DNA from 2 places in the Isachenkonia alkalipeptolytica genome. Region 2 is predicted to be linked to the other one. Evidence: riboswitches for the same ligand, from Rfam matches in the RefSeq annotation. Region 2 holds a riboswitch; the other holds the start of a gene.
What was found. Region 2 has a riboswitch for cyclic di-GMP ahead of ISALK_RS01645 (nuclear transport factor 2 family protein). Riboswitches for the same ligand answer to the same signal wherever they lie in the genome.
Positions count from the first base shown of each region.

Region 1 (6,818 bases), on a different contig from region 2:
CGGGGATCATCAAGGAAAAACGGAAATTAATCGTCGTGGAAGAAAACTTCTTCGAACCACCCTGTTCCAGGCGGTACTTTCCCTTGTTTCCAACAATGAAGCTTTTCAAGCCCTGCATCAATACAATATCAAAGAAAAACCGAACCCGATGAAGAAGAAACAGTCGATTGTGGCCCTTTGTTGTAAACTTATTCGTGTATTTTATGCGATACTGACCAAAGATATTGCTTTTGACGGGGAGAAAATGCTGGAGGATATTCAAAGACCATCTCCTCCACTCGCCGCATAATAAAGGTTTCCCCAATAAAAGTAGCCGATTAGGATCTCTTACCAATAGATGATTGAAACAGAAAGTATTAGGATTAATTGACAGGATAACCGTTTGAAAATGAATATGTAGCGCTAGGCTGCGTCTTGGAGAACCTAGCAATCGGAAGTACCAAAAGAGTTATCAAAACAGGCAGGTAGTCCATCGTACACCATTAGAGCAATGACTCGGTAACGGAGCAGGAGGACGCCCACTTTATGGATAGGCAGAACGAGGGAATTTAGGACGTCTCGACAGAGAATGATCCGGTTAGACATGGGAGGTTTGCTTCCATAAGTGAATGTGGGTTTATACCGCCAAATAAGTAGGTAAGGACGCTTATTTGTGGTGCAAAAAAACCCATGATGTAGTTCCCTTCTCACTGAAATGACTGTTATTCATAAAGTCGCCTGTTTGATATATATGAAAATCTAAGCTATTGCGAGGAAAACGAAGCATATTTAAGATTATATAGGGAGGTATTCGGGCTATAATATGAACCGAATACCTCCGTCCCCTTTGTGCTATTGTACTAGTGTACTTAGGTTAGTCGTCGTTTTAAGAATACTCCAAAACTGGTGATCATAAGTCCCAGCACTGCGTATACTGCGTGGTGATACTGGCCGGTTCTTGGTAGTTCGTCGGTACCAAGAGGAGTTTCTTCATCCAGGATGATGTCTTCGTCCTCATCATCAGGTTCATCAACGTCATCTTCAGGTCCTTCCGGTGGATCCAGATCGTCGATATCTTCTTCGGCGATGCTGTTTTCAATGACCACGGTGATGTCTAACAGGTCTTCGGTGAAGGTGACTTCACTTTCGCTGATGGATTCGAAACCATATCCTGTTGGAAGGTTGACCTCTTCTACTTGATAGGTTCCAAGTTCCAATCCGGATATTTCAGCGGGGTCATTGACACTGAAGGTGTACTCTTCTTCTGAGCCATCTTCGGCGGTGATCCGTACGGTGAATTCCTGGTCCATGTCATCATCGGAAACCTCATCATTGGTTAAGGCTTTTTCAACGGTTAAGTTTCCGGTAGGTTCTTCCGGTATCACTGTATTGGTGATAAACAGGATAACCGATTGATTTTCCTCATCCAGGGTAACTTCATCGGAACTGATGGATTCCAATTCATAGCCTTCAGGAATGTCTACTTCTTCAATGGTGTAGGTGTCAAAGTCCAGATCCTCTACCAATAGGGGATCGTTTACTCCGAAGGTATGATCTTCATCGTAATCATCACCATTGGTAATGTTTACGGTGAACTCCTGGTCGTTTTCACTTACTTCTTCTCCGTTATCCAAAAGGATCTTTTCAATGTTGATGCTACCGGTGAGATCATCGGGATCGTCGTCCAAAATCATTTCATTGGTTACGCTGACCTCGGGGTTTAAGTTTCCTGGAGTGATTTCTACGGATTCGTCACTGATTTCTACGAATTCGAAACCTTCAGGAATGTCCACTTCTTCGATGGTATAGGTTCCAAGGTCCAAGTCATTGATGGTTAGTGGTTCTCCAACCACTAGTGTGTGGTCCTCGTCGTATTCATCATCGTCGGTAACGTTTACTGTAAAGTCCTGATCGATTTCTTCAATGACGCCATCTCCCATTACTAGGATCTTCTCAATGGTAATGCTTCCGGTTGGGTCCGGTGTGGGCGTTGGCGGTGGCGTGGTATCATCTATAAAGGTGTTGATAATGGAAATGGAGGTTGTTCCTTCGGGGTCCACCATGACCATAACCCCTTCTTCTGCCTCCGGTGGATCAAGGTCTTCGATGTCTCCGTTATAGGCCACCTCATCGGCGCCGCCGTCGTCGCTTTCCCAAATGTGATATAGTCCCGGCTCTAGGTTAAAGGTGTTGGTTCCTTCGGTGATGGTCTCTTGGATTAGCTCGGGCATTTCTGCGGCTACGAATCCTTCATCGAAGTCATCGGATGCTGGGCCTTCTAGGAAGGGGTACCACTGCATGGAGACCTCATATTCTTCCGGTCCGTCGCCGTCAACGATTTTTTCGATTTCAATTTCTCCTTCCACGATCTCTGCTGGGAAGGTATTGGTGATGATGATATCCGTTACTTCGCCGTCTTCAATGGTAAAGGCGATTTCTTCATTATCGGATGTACCATCGGAATCATTTTCATAGTAGGGGTCGGCGCCTAGGGTTTCGCTTTCCCATAGGGTGTAGCTACCTTCCGGTAACGTAAACTCGTTATCGCCTTCTTCGATTTCCTTAACCCAAGTATCATCGTTATCTTGGCTTTCGATGGTAACTTCGAAGATTTCTTCCGGTTCTATCGGGTCTATAATCGCAATCCCGGGAAGTTCCTCGGATAAGTCTTCGATGATTTTTTCGATGTTTAGGATGCCTTCAGGATCCTCCGGTTCTTCAAAAGTATTGATCACAGTCAATTCAGTAGTACTGTCATCTGAAATTACTACCTCTACGTAATCATCGTTGGTATCTTCGATGTCCCCATCATACTCTACCATATCCGCACCCTGTGCATCACTTTCCCAAACCTTATAGGTGCCCGGTGCAAGGGTTATACTAATGGTTTCATCTTCTGAGATGGGTTCTGTTTCTTCATAGTATTCAACATCGCCGGTTCCTTCGATGGTGATCTCAAAGTCATCGATATCACCGGGTTCTCCATTGACTTCCTTAGTGATTTCTAAGGTGCCTTCAGGATCCGGTTCCACCTCATCGTAGGCCAAGTGGCTTAAGTTTAGTTTGGTATTTCCCTGGTCCGGTTTTATAACGCCGGTGGCTTCCGCATCGATTAGAGTGTCATGGTCACTGGTTCCAATATAGAAGTGAACCGCTCCGCCTCCATCGCCATGCCGTTCAGCATCTGCGGTTATGGAACCGGAATTTTCGAATTCGGCATGCAACTTGATATCTGAAATATCTTCATTTTCTGATCTGGTTAAAACAAAGTGCCAAACAACCGAGATATCATCTTCATCTAATAATCCGTTGTCATCATCGGGTTTGACGCTAATATCAGTATCGTTGCTATAGGTGTTTTTGTGATCACTATTAAGACTAATGGAACTTGACGTTGTTGATTCTACGTTGTTTTCACCGTTGTTGTCCATGGCCTCTGAATCATCGGAGGAACCTTCAGCTGCAAATGCCGGTGATAGAGAAATGGTAAATACCATTGCCACAGCCACTAAAACGGCGATACTCTTGCTTCTAAATATCTTTTTCATCATCGTCACCTCTTTCTTATATCCTATGTTATAACGAACCTTTCTACATGATATGCCTGCGAATACCCTTCCTCCATAACATCCCTCCCTGGTATGCCTTCGCTTAAAATTTTCCGATGTGAGAATAAAAAAAGACTGCCGATGGATAACCATGGCAGCCAGACAGTCATAGTGTAGTAAATACACGGTAGACTCTAAACTTTGCGTCCCCGTCTTTCGGCGGGTTTGCCTTTGACAAGTGTGTCGTACAAAGATGAAATTGTAGTAAGACTTAATCTGTAGTGATAACTATTATCGCTTATTAAGTATATACCTAACTAATCATATTTAAAACACAAAAAATTAAAAAAATTAGTAAAACCCAATAATCTAGGAAAAAAGTCTGCTTTTAACCTTTGACATGGCAATGGTTAAGGGGATAAGATATAATGGAAATATATTTTCAAATTTCTTCAAAAAAAAGATTGCAGGTAAAGAATTGAAGATGAGGAAAAACTATAAGGGGTGGATGGGATGAAAAAAGGGATTGTAACGGTAGCCGTATTATTTCTTCTGAGTACGGTGGCGGTCTTCGGGTATACCTGGTCCGTTCGGGTGGATGAAAGCTATGATTATTTATCCAAGGATCTACACCGGCGGGCACTTCAGTTAGAGGAGCGCTATCCTGAAATTGTGCGGGTGGTGGAATACGGAAGGTCTTTAGATGACAAACCCTTATTTGCGGTACAGATGACGGAGAACATCGGTGAGTATATGGAAAAGGAAGAGGCCAACACCGAAAGAACCCATTATTACATAGACGGAGGAAACCATGCCCGGGAAACGGTAAATCCTCCCCTGGTCCTTCGAATGGTGGAGGACTATGCCCGGGATTATTATAATATCAGCAATATTAGCGGCTTTGATTTGGAAAGCATTTTACAGGACTCGGTTTTTCATTTCCTCCCCCTACCCAATCCCGACGGTTTTGATCTGGCCAAGGTCGGCACCAGTTCCATTGAGACCGATGCCGGATGGGAGGCCATCAGAAGGGTAAACAGCACCCGGTATTCCCATTTTAAGTCCGGCCTCAGCGGGGTGGACCATAATCGAAACTATCCCGCTTTGGTATATGATTTTGACCGTGGAAAGTGGCGAGATATTTGGGGGAAATATCCCAGTTGGCTCGATAATCACCAGCCCTCCGAGGCCTACTACGGTGGCCCCTATGCCGCCTCGGAGCCGGAAGTTAAGGCCAACATGGAATATATCTTACAGTATGATTTTCGCCAATTCGTAAGCTTTCATTCCCGGGGAAATTTAACCTACTGGCATAAATATTTTTACCCCAGTGCCTATAACGATCAAACCCGAAGGATGGCAAATATCATTCGTTCCGTTAACGGCTATACCGTAGCGGGGCTTTCCAGCGGAAGGGGCAGCGGTTATTTTTCCGACTTTACCGCCGCCATGACCTTCAAACCCACGGTCACCGTGGAGACCACCTCCCACCAATCGGTCCTGCCTACGATTCGAAGCAAGTACAGCGGGGTGTACCGGGCTATTCGGCACTTACCCCTTTATTTATGGGAAGAAGGGCAGTGCACCGGTTATCATGACTATAAACTGTACCGGGACGGAGAATACGTCCGGGACTTTTTACTAAAGGAATACGCGGAAGCCAAGGCGGACAAGTTTGGCGGATATGTATTAGAGTACAGCGGACCGCCGGAGCACAGGGATCCCACTTTGCCGGAACCGGAGCCAGAACCGGATTTTCCCGAAGAGGACTACCGAATTTTCGGTAGCAACCGCTACCGAACCGCCGAGGCCATCGCCCAAAAACAGTACCAGAAGGCAGAGACCATACTGCTGGTTCGTGGAGACAGTGACCAGGATATTCCTCAGGTAGCCGACGCACTATCCGCCAGCGGTTTGGCGGGAGCCTTGGACGCGCCGATACTGTTAACCCCCTCTCAACGTTTGCCGGACTCGGTAAAAGAGACGATGGAGTCCTTAGAAGCATCAAAGGTGATCATCATCGGAGGGGAAAATGCAGTGTCAAAAGAGGTAAGCGCCACCCTGGAAGATAGGGAGATTAAAGTCACCCGAATCAGCGGCGAAAATCGATACGCCACCGCCCTTAAAGTGGCAAAGGAGATGACGGCGGTTACAGAAGCCGAGAATAAGGCCTTAGTAGAGAAAGAGGCCTTGGAGGAAGAAGAATCGAAGGAAGAAGAGGAAATAAAACCCTTGGTTGAAACCGTGATCATAACCGGAGGCCATGCCTTGGTGGACAGTTTAGTGGCCGGACCCCTATCCCATAAGAACGGGTACCCGATCCTACTGGTTGGAGATCAAGTGGGGGCGTCCCTGGAGGATTTTCTAACGGAGCAGAGGGTGGAAAATGCCAAGATTGTAGGAGGAGCGTCGGTGGTGTCGGAAACTGTGGAAAAAGAGCTAACGGATCTGCTTCCGGGAACGGTGGAACGGATCAGTGGAGATAACCGCTACCTAACCAGCCTTCATATGGCGGATAAGTATTTTTCCGAAGCGCCGGAGGTGTTACTGGTAAACGGCACATCCTTTGTGGACGCCGTGGCGGGATCCATTCTTCAAAAACCCATTCTTTATACCCGCAGCAATGAGCTGTATGAATCGGCGACTTCCTACTTGGAACAATGGGAGCATTTTTATTTACTCGGAGGACAGGGAGCCATCAGTAATCGGGTAATGATTGATGCCTATGATAAAATTCATTAATAAGATCTATGAGTAAAATTCATGATGAAAAACAAATAGAGGAGCGATGACATTGATAAAAAAAATTTTAGTTTTGCTAGTTGTGGGGTTCATGCTTTTGTTAGCCGCCTGTAACAGTACCACGGAGGATCCCGGGGAAGAAGCAGAAGATGAAAACGGGGTGGCCGAGGAAGAAGTAGCAGAAGAAGAGGAAGAACCGGCGGATGATACGGAAGAAGAGGTCTCCGAGGAAGAGGATACCGATGAAGAGGATACAAATGAGGAAACCGAGAAAGATCCGGAAGAGGATCCCGAGGAAAGGGACACCGCTGAAGGGGAGCTGAACTTAGAAAGTTTTTACGGCCGATGGGAACAGGAGGCCACAGAGGAAACGGGAGATCCATTGATTCTGGAAATCGGCATGGCCGAGGCGGAGGAAGCCGAGGATCAGGAAGAGGCTTTTGAGTACATTCGTTTCGGATACCCGGGCTCCGCCTTTTTCCCGATGGAAAAGGTAATGGAAGTAAAAAGCTCCGAGGAGGCGGATTACGACTTTGTGGTATCCCCCGT
Region 1 covers NZ_SUMG01000013.1:386-7,203, reverse strand. Annotated here, with positions in the region: gene ISALK_RS10235 (IS110 family RNA-guided transposase) at 1-289, shown strand, start outside; gene ISALK_RS10230 (MSCRAMM family protein) at 849-3,527, opposite strand; cyclic di-GMP riboswitch class I at 3,678-3,767, opposite strand; gene ISALK_RS10225 (cell wall-binding repeat-containing protein) at 4,041-6,269, shown strand; gene ISALK_RS10220 (hypothetical protein) at 6,322-6,818, shown strand, end outside.
Region 1: another riboswitch for cyclic di-GMP. It lies ahead of ISALK_RS10230 (MSCRAMM family protein); the one in region 2 lies ahead of ISALK_RS01645 (nuclear transport factor 2 family protein).

Region 2 (6,818 bases):
GGGGTATTGGTGACAACCATATTTTTGTCCTTAATACAAATCGTAATTGCGGATTATTTGCGGGTTTTAATGGACTCCCTGGTGGGTGAAAATGATTTCAGCATGGGGATGCTGGGGGTGATGGTCCTTATTTTTGCTGTGGACTTAGTTTTGATTTATTTTCGGACCCTGGCTTCGGAAAAATATTCGGAAAAGAACTTGAAGTATCTACGAAAAGAGTCCACGGATAAGCTGATGGATACCTCCGTGGAAGAAGTGGAGAAAGCCCATTCGGGAGATTTTATCTCGAAGTTGACCAATGACTTAAACAAAATTCAAACATTTACCAAGGAACGGGTACATAACTTTATTTTTGTACCCCTGACAGCGGTATTATCCTTGGCTTATCTACTGTATTTAAACTGGATTCTGACGCTGATTTCCGTCGCCATGATCCCGGTCATCCTGGTGGTATCCAATATCATCGGCAAGCCCATCGGTAAAAAGACCACGGAATACAGCGAAGCCATGGGAAAAATCAATACCATGAACACGGAGTACATTAAGGGGATTGAAGTGGTAAAAGCCTTTCATCTGAATGACCGATTAATGAAAAAGTATACACCGGAAGTGGAAAACAGCGTGCAAAAGGATACCGCCGTGGCGAAAAGTAAGGCGTTTATCAACTCCTTGTCGGGGATTGTCTCCATCCTGCCCTTTTTCATCACCTTCGGTTTTGGTGCCTATTTTATCAGCATCGGTGATTTAACCCTGGGAGGCTTAATTGCCTTTACCAATTTACTAAACTATTTATCCTTTCCCTTATCTCAAATTCCAATGCTGATTGGAAACGGAAAAGGGGATTTGGCGGCCTACAAGCGGGTAAAAAGTGTAATCAATTTAAGCGAGGAGCGAACCGGCGGAAAGGTTTTGGCTTTTGATGAGAACTTTCGGTGGGAAAAGCAGTCTGATCAAGAGGTCATTGCCATTCGAAATCTAAGCTTTACCTATCCCGGTGCTACGGAGCCGTCCCTGAAAAACATCAACATCAGTATTAAAAAGAACCAACAGATCGCCTTGGTGGGAGAAAGTGGAAGCGGGAAAACCACCCTTAGCAAGCTTTTGCTGGGTTTTTACCCCGTGGTTTCGGGGAAAATAGAAATCGGGGGAAAGGATCTTTCCGATTGGAATTTAAAGGCCCTTCGCCAAAATATTGCTTTCGTACCTCAGGAGGTGTATCTGTTTCCCGGAGATGTAGAGGAAAATATTCGTTACGGGAAGCCTGAAGTCGGTGAAGGTGGAATCATCAGTGCTGCAGAAAAGGCTTATGCCCACGGATTTATCAAAAATCTTGATCGGGGATACCATACGGTGGTGGGAGAACTTGGAGACCGGGTGTCCGGAGGACAAAAACAACGAATCTCCTTAGCAAGGGCCTTTCTGAAGGACAGTAATATTGTTTTGTTGGATGAAGCTACCTCGGCCCTGGATAATGAATCGGAAAGCTTGATTCAAAAGGCTTTGGACAGCGAGTTAAAAGAAAAAACATCCATCATTATTGCCCACCGGTTATCCACAATTAAAGACGCCGATGAGATTATTGTTCTAAAAGATGGAGAGATCGTAGGAACGGGTAGTCACTTAGAACTCATTAAAAGCAACGGCTATTACCGAAGCCTTTATCAAAAACAAATGGAAAACGGAAAAAGGGAGGCGATGTAATTGAAGGAGCAGATACTACGAATTTTTGACAACCAAAAAAGTAAAGTCTTGAAGTTCATCCTCCCCTTTATTCTATTAGGACTTGGGAATGCCCTGGTAAATCTGACCCTAGCCACCCTGTTAATGTACGTGTTTGACTACGCCGCAGAAGGGGAGTTTGCGCTGATTTACCGAGTGGTAATCATCTCCGGAATTACTGTGGTTCTGCTTTTTATTACCACACCGATCTTTGCCTACTTCGGGCGAAAAAACATTGCGGTGCTGATGGGAAAACTCCGCCGGGAAACTTTTGCGAAAACCATGAATCTTCCCTATACCTATCATAAAAGCCGGCACTCGGGAGATACCATTTCAAGACTGACCAACGATCTAACAGAATTCGAGACTTTTTTGAAGGAAGGTTTCTTAAATTTTGCCAATCTATTGATTTTAGGAACCGCCGCCGTTATCTATATGTTTGTGCTGGAATATCGGCTGGCCATCGTATTTTTGATTTTTACCCTGGTAATCTTTAAGCTGAATCAGGGGTCGGCGAAAAAAATGAAAGTTCTCAGTGATGAAGTGCAAAACAGAAAATCATTGTTCACCCAAAATCTTACGGATATTTTTCAAGGTTTTCAGGTGATGAAGTCCTATAACCTTGAGAACTTATTAAAGGAAAAAATGGAGGAAGTAAACGAAGGGGTCTATGAAAAAGCCTATCAAAGAAGCCGACAGCAGGCGAAGCTTCGAATCCTCAGCAACCTGGCCTTTACCAGCAGTTTTTTGTTCATCATCGTCTTCGGAATTCTTTTTATCACCCTGGGATGGATGAGTATCGGTGTAGTCGTGGCCTTTACCAATCTTCAAGGGGCCATTAACTCAGTGCTGAACTTCCTTCCCCAGTTTAATCAGTCCTTACAAGGAGCCAGGGCTTCATTGGACCGGGTGTTTGAAATCATCGATGAAGATAATGAACCTTCTGTGATCAATCCAAGAATCGAAGAGTCCGGGAAGCAACGGGAAATTGGTAAGCCTGAATACATTGAATTTCGGAACGTTCGCTTTTCCTATGAAAAGGATCAAGCAACCCCGGTTATTAATAATCTAAGCTTTGCCATGGAAAAAGGAAAATCCATCGCCTTAGTGGGAGAAAGCGGCGGGGGAAAATCCACGATTTTAAAGCTTCTTTTAGGCCTTTATTCAATCGATCAGGGAGAAATCATTGTAGGGAGCCGTTCCACGGCGGACACCGAGATTCGGGATATTCGAAAAGAGTTAGCCTATGTATCCCAGAATCCCTATCTATTTACGGGAACCATTGGGGAGAATATCTCCTACGGCAGGGAAAATACCAGTGAGGAAGAAATCAAAAAAGCGGCGAAAAGAGCCAATGCCCATGACTTTATTATAAAGTTGGAAAAAGGCTACGATACCGTGATCGGAGAACGGGGTCTCGGACTTTCGGGAGGACAGAAACAGCGGATCTCCATTGCTAGAGCCATCATAAAGGATAGTCCTATTCTACTGATGGATGAGGCCACTTCCGCCCTGGATACGGAAAGCGAGCGGCTGATTCAAGAGTCCTTAAAAGAGATGATGAAAGAGAAAACCGGCATCACCATCGCCCACCGCCTCTCCACCATTGAAGACAGCGATGAGATTTTTGTCATTCAGGAGGGGAAACTCATCGAGCGGGGAGATCATCAGACCCTTTTGGATCAAAAAGGCTACTACAGTATGCTTTATCACACCCAGTTTTCCAAAAAAGAAAGGGAAGAGCGGGCAGGTTAAGATATCTGTTGATTTTTAAGAATGTTCTGTTAATTATTAACCAAATGGGGTATAAGCCAAACAAACATGCATTTCGAGGAGAAACTTAAGAGGACACGAAGATCCCGTAACCAGATTTGGACGCTTCCTGTTACGGAGGAGTGAGTAGCGTAACCGGCCTAACAGGTCGGTTTTTTTGTTTTTGTCATTAGGTTTCTTTACAGTGTCTCTGCAACCTCAATCGGCTGAATCGGAAAAGGAGGTGAAAAAATGTCTGATGAGAAAAAAGTAGCTATGATGAACGATTTTGTGAAATCCTTGGAAGAGCAGGACCGGGAAAAATTGATGTCTCTTATAACCGATGACTTCTGTTGGCACAACCCTCATGGAAGTTTCTGTGGACGGGAAGAGATGAACCGATACTTGGACTGGTTCCATAAAAACACAACGAATCTGAAATTCAGAGATGTGGGTTCGGAAAAAGTGATTCAAGGGGATCGAGCTATTTATGAGCATGAAATATCCGGAGTAATGCAAGGGGAGAAGGTGACATTCCTGACGATGTGTTCTTACAAATTTAACAAAGATAAAATCCAAGATGTCAGCACCGTGTATGACCGGCTCAGTCTTGCTGAGCAGGCTTCCTCCTCATGGTTGCCAAAAAAAATGGTCAATTCCGTAGTAAATCAAATGCAAAAAGGGTTATAGGAAACAGCCTTAGAGTAAAAATAAAAGCTGCAGGGAATCTGTAAAGGTTCGTACTGAACGCTCTTTAAGCCGTAAAGTCAAGAGCGTTCTTTTTTAGGATATTAACATATTTTTTTCAAAAAGATAGTGACTGATAAACCACTCATCTCCGTCGTGGAAAGAAAAGAACTCGGCGCAGGCCATGAAAAATACCCGCCAGTAAACCCACCATTTTAAGGCTTCATCTTCCCCTTCTATTTCAGCCATAATAGGCATGATTATGTCTTTTTGCTCATCCATACGTTGAAGCCAGGCTTCCAGGGTTTTTTGGTAATGTATACCGGAAATCGCCCACTGTCTTTCCAATGAAAACCGATCGGTAAAATAATGAAGCAAATCCCGGCTGGGCATAGTGCCGCCTAAAAAGAAGTGTCGGGTCATCCAATCATTATCACTTCGCACTTCATAGGCATAGGGCGTGGTTCGATGGGTAAAGATATGTACAAATAACCGTCCCCTGAGCAATAAAAACTCCGAAATTTTATTCATCAACTGTTCATAATTTCGCATATGCTCAAACATTTCAATAGATATGACACGGTGAAAGCGTACTTCCGTGGTAAAGTCATTGATATCTTCCGTAATCACCGTAAGATTCTCTAAACTCTCCTCCTTAGCCTTGGCATCAATATAAGACTTTTGTGTAGCGGAGTTGGATAGCGCCCAAATATTCGCTGAAGGATATTTTTTTGCCATATACAGCGCTAAAGAGCCCCAACCACACCCTAAATCTAGAATATTTTGCCCATCTTCTATTTCCGCCCGTTGACATGTCAACTTTAGCATGGCTTCTTCCGCATCGCTTAAATGATCTTTCAGTTCTTTAAAAGGAACCGGATTATTCCAATATCCGCAGCTGTATTTCATATGAGTACCTAGAACATGCTGAAAAAATTCTGTAGGGATTTCATAGTGTTGATCGTTAGCTTCCGCAGTATTTATTGCAATCGGTTGCTTTGTTAAATCCTCAATGTATTGAGTGAGATATTGTTGATGCTCTTCTGCGCTGTAGGATGTTATTTCCTTCAATCTGGCTGATGTCATACGACGAGCTCCCCAACGAATCAGAAAATCCGGGATTTTATTTTTCTCCAGTAGCGGTTCAAATCTCATTTAGTAACCTCCTAGTATAAAGTATTTTGCTTATAATATTACCTCTTTTATCAAGGCACATATACCCGGGAAACCTCTCAGTAAACGGAATGATCATAATTTTGAAAAAAATTTAGTTTCAAATTTCAAGCCTAGGGTAAAAAAATGAATACCATTAATCGAAATATCATACAAAATGCTTAATTACTTTAGAGACTATTTATGGAAAGGAGGATTCTCATGGGTGTAAAAGTAAAGTTGTTTTCAAAACTGCGGGAAGGCCGGGAAAAAGAAGTATGCACCAAAGAATGCATGTATGATTTAACAGGCAGCGATACTGTTGAACAGGCCGTGGAAGCATTAAATGTTAACAAAGAAGATATTAAAATTTTGTTAGTCAATGGTCTTGATGCAGAGCTTACAACACCTTTAAAAGATGGAGATACCGTATCCGTGTTTCCACCAACAGGGGGGATGTAGTTTTATTGAATTTTATTAATTACAATTTGTTACAAGCCTCGGGAAGTATTTTATCCCGAGGCATTATTTATAATTCAAAGTCTGCACAAGAAATCTGAAATCAAATATAAAAGAGAGGAGATGGTATTGATGAATCCATTTATTTTTGCTATAGTAACTGGTATTATTATCGGAGTGTTTTCGTTTTTCTTTGAAGCTGTTAATAAAAGTGTTTTAAGACCCTTTGAACCGATTCAAAGGGTAACGGGGAAGTTGAAAAGGAAAAAAACAGTTTACTATTTTTCTGTCGTTATCGTATTACTTGTTGTATTATTTATCGTTGAGGTATACTCCCTTAATGATATGGGTTTTGCAATGATTCTAGGTTTTGTATTTGCAATGAACAATATCTTTTTTCAAAAAGGATTTCATGAGAAAAAAGAACATGCAGATATGGAAGAATGAAAAAGTGGTTAACACACTTGATAGTTCGGGTGTTTTTCATCATTTCAACCGATTTGCAAGAGGGATTGATCATAAGGAGTTCCAACAGGATTTGGACCGGGATATTAAAAAATACCGCTTCGAATCTTTTTGCTATGGACCGAAATCCTGTAAACACTATAAGCTGGGAAGGACCAGTTCGGTCCCTTTGACTTATAAAAAGCGAAAGATGTGCAAAAAACAATAAAAGTCATTGAGAAAAATCCCTTGTAAAGATAAAAATGATAAAAATATTTATTGAAAGTAGCAGGGTATCTGCTTGAAAACTTAACAATAGAACCTTCTATTGTGAGGCTCTGAGGTAAAGCTTCTTTTATGGCGACTGCAATTTGTGGTTGATTTCAAAAGAAGCTTTTATTATGCGAAAAATGCCGAAGGTTTTTTTGGAACCAATTCTCAAAAAATAAAGGATTTGGAGAGGGTTTTGTAGAATAGTACTTTAAAGAGGAGTAATATGTGAACGGAAAGTGTTTTTTTATTATCATTAAGATTATTAATGGACTAATGAAATGGCGTGGTTGCTTGAAACCTCACAAATGAACCGTCCCCGTGTGAGGGGTTCG
Region 2 covers NZ_SUMG01000001.1:343,772-350,589, forward strand. Annotated here, with positions in the region: gene ISALK_RS01635 (ABC transporter ATP-binding protein) at 1-1,701, shown strand, start outside; gene ISALK_RS01640 (ABC transporter ATP-binding protein) at 1,702-3,474, shown strand; cyclic di-GMP riboswitch class II at 3,557-3,642, shown strand; gene ISALK_RS01645 (nuclear transport factor 2 family protein) at 3,724-4,161, shown strand; gene ISALK_RS01650 (SAM-dependent methyltransferase) at 4,255-5,313, opposite strand; gene ISALK_RS01655 (MoaD/ThiS family protein) at 5,533-5,772, shown strand; gene ISALK_RS01660 (hypothetical protein) at 5,902-6,216, shown strand.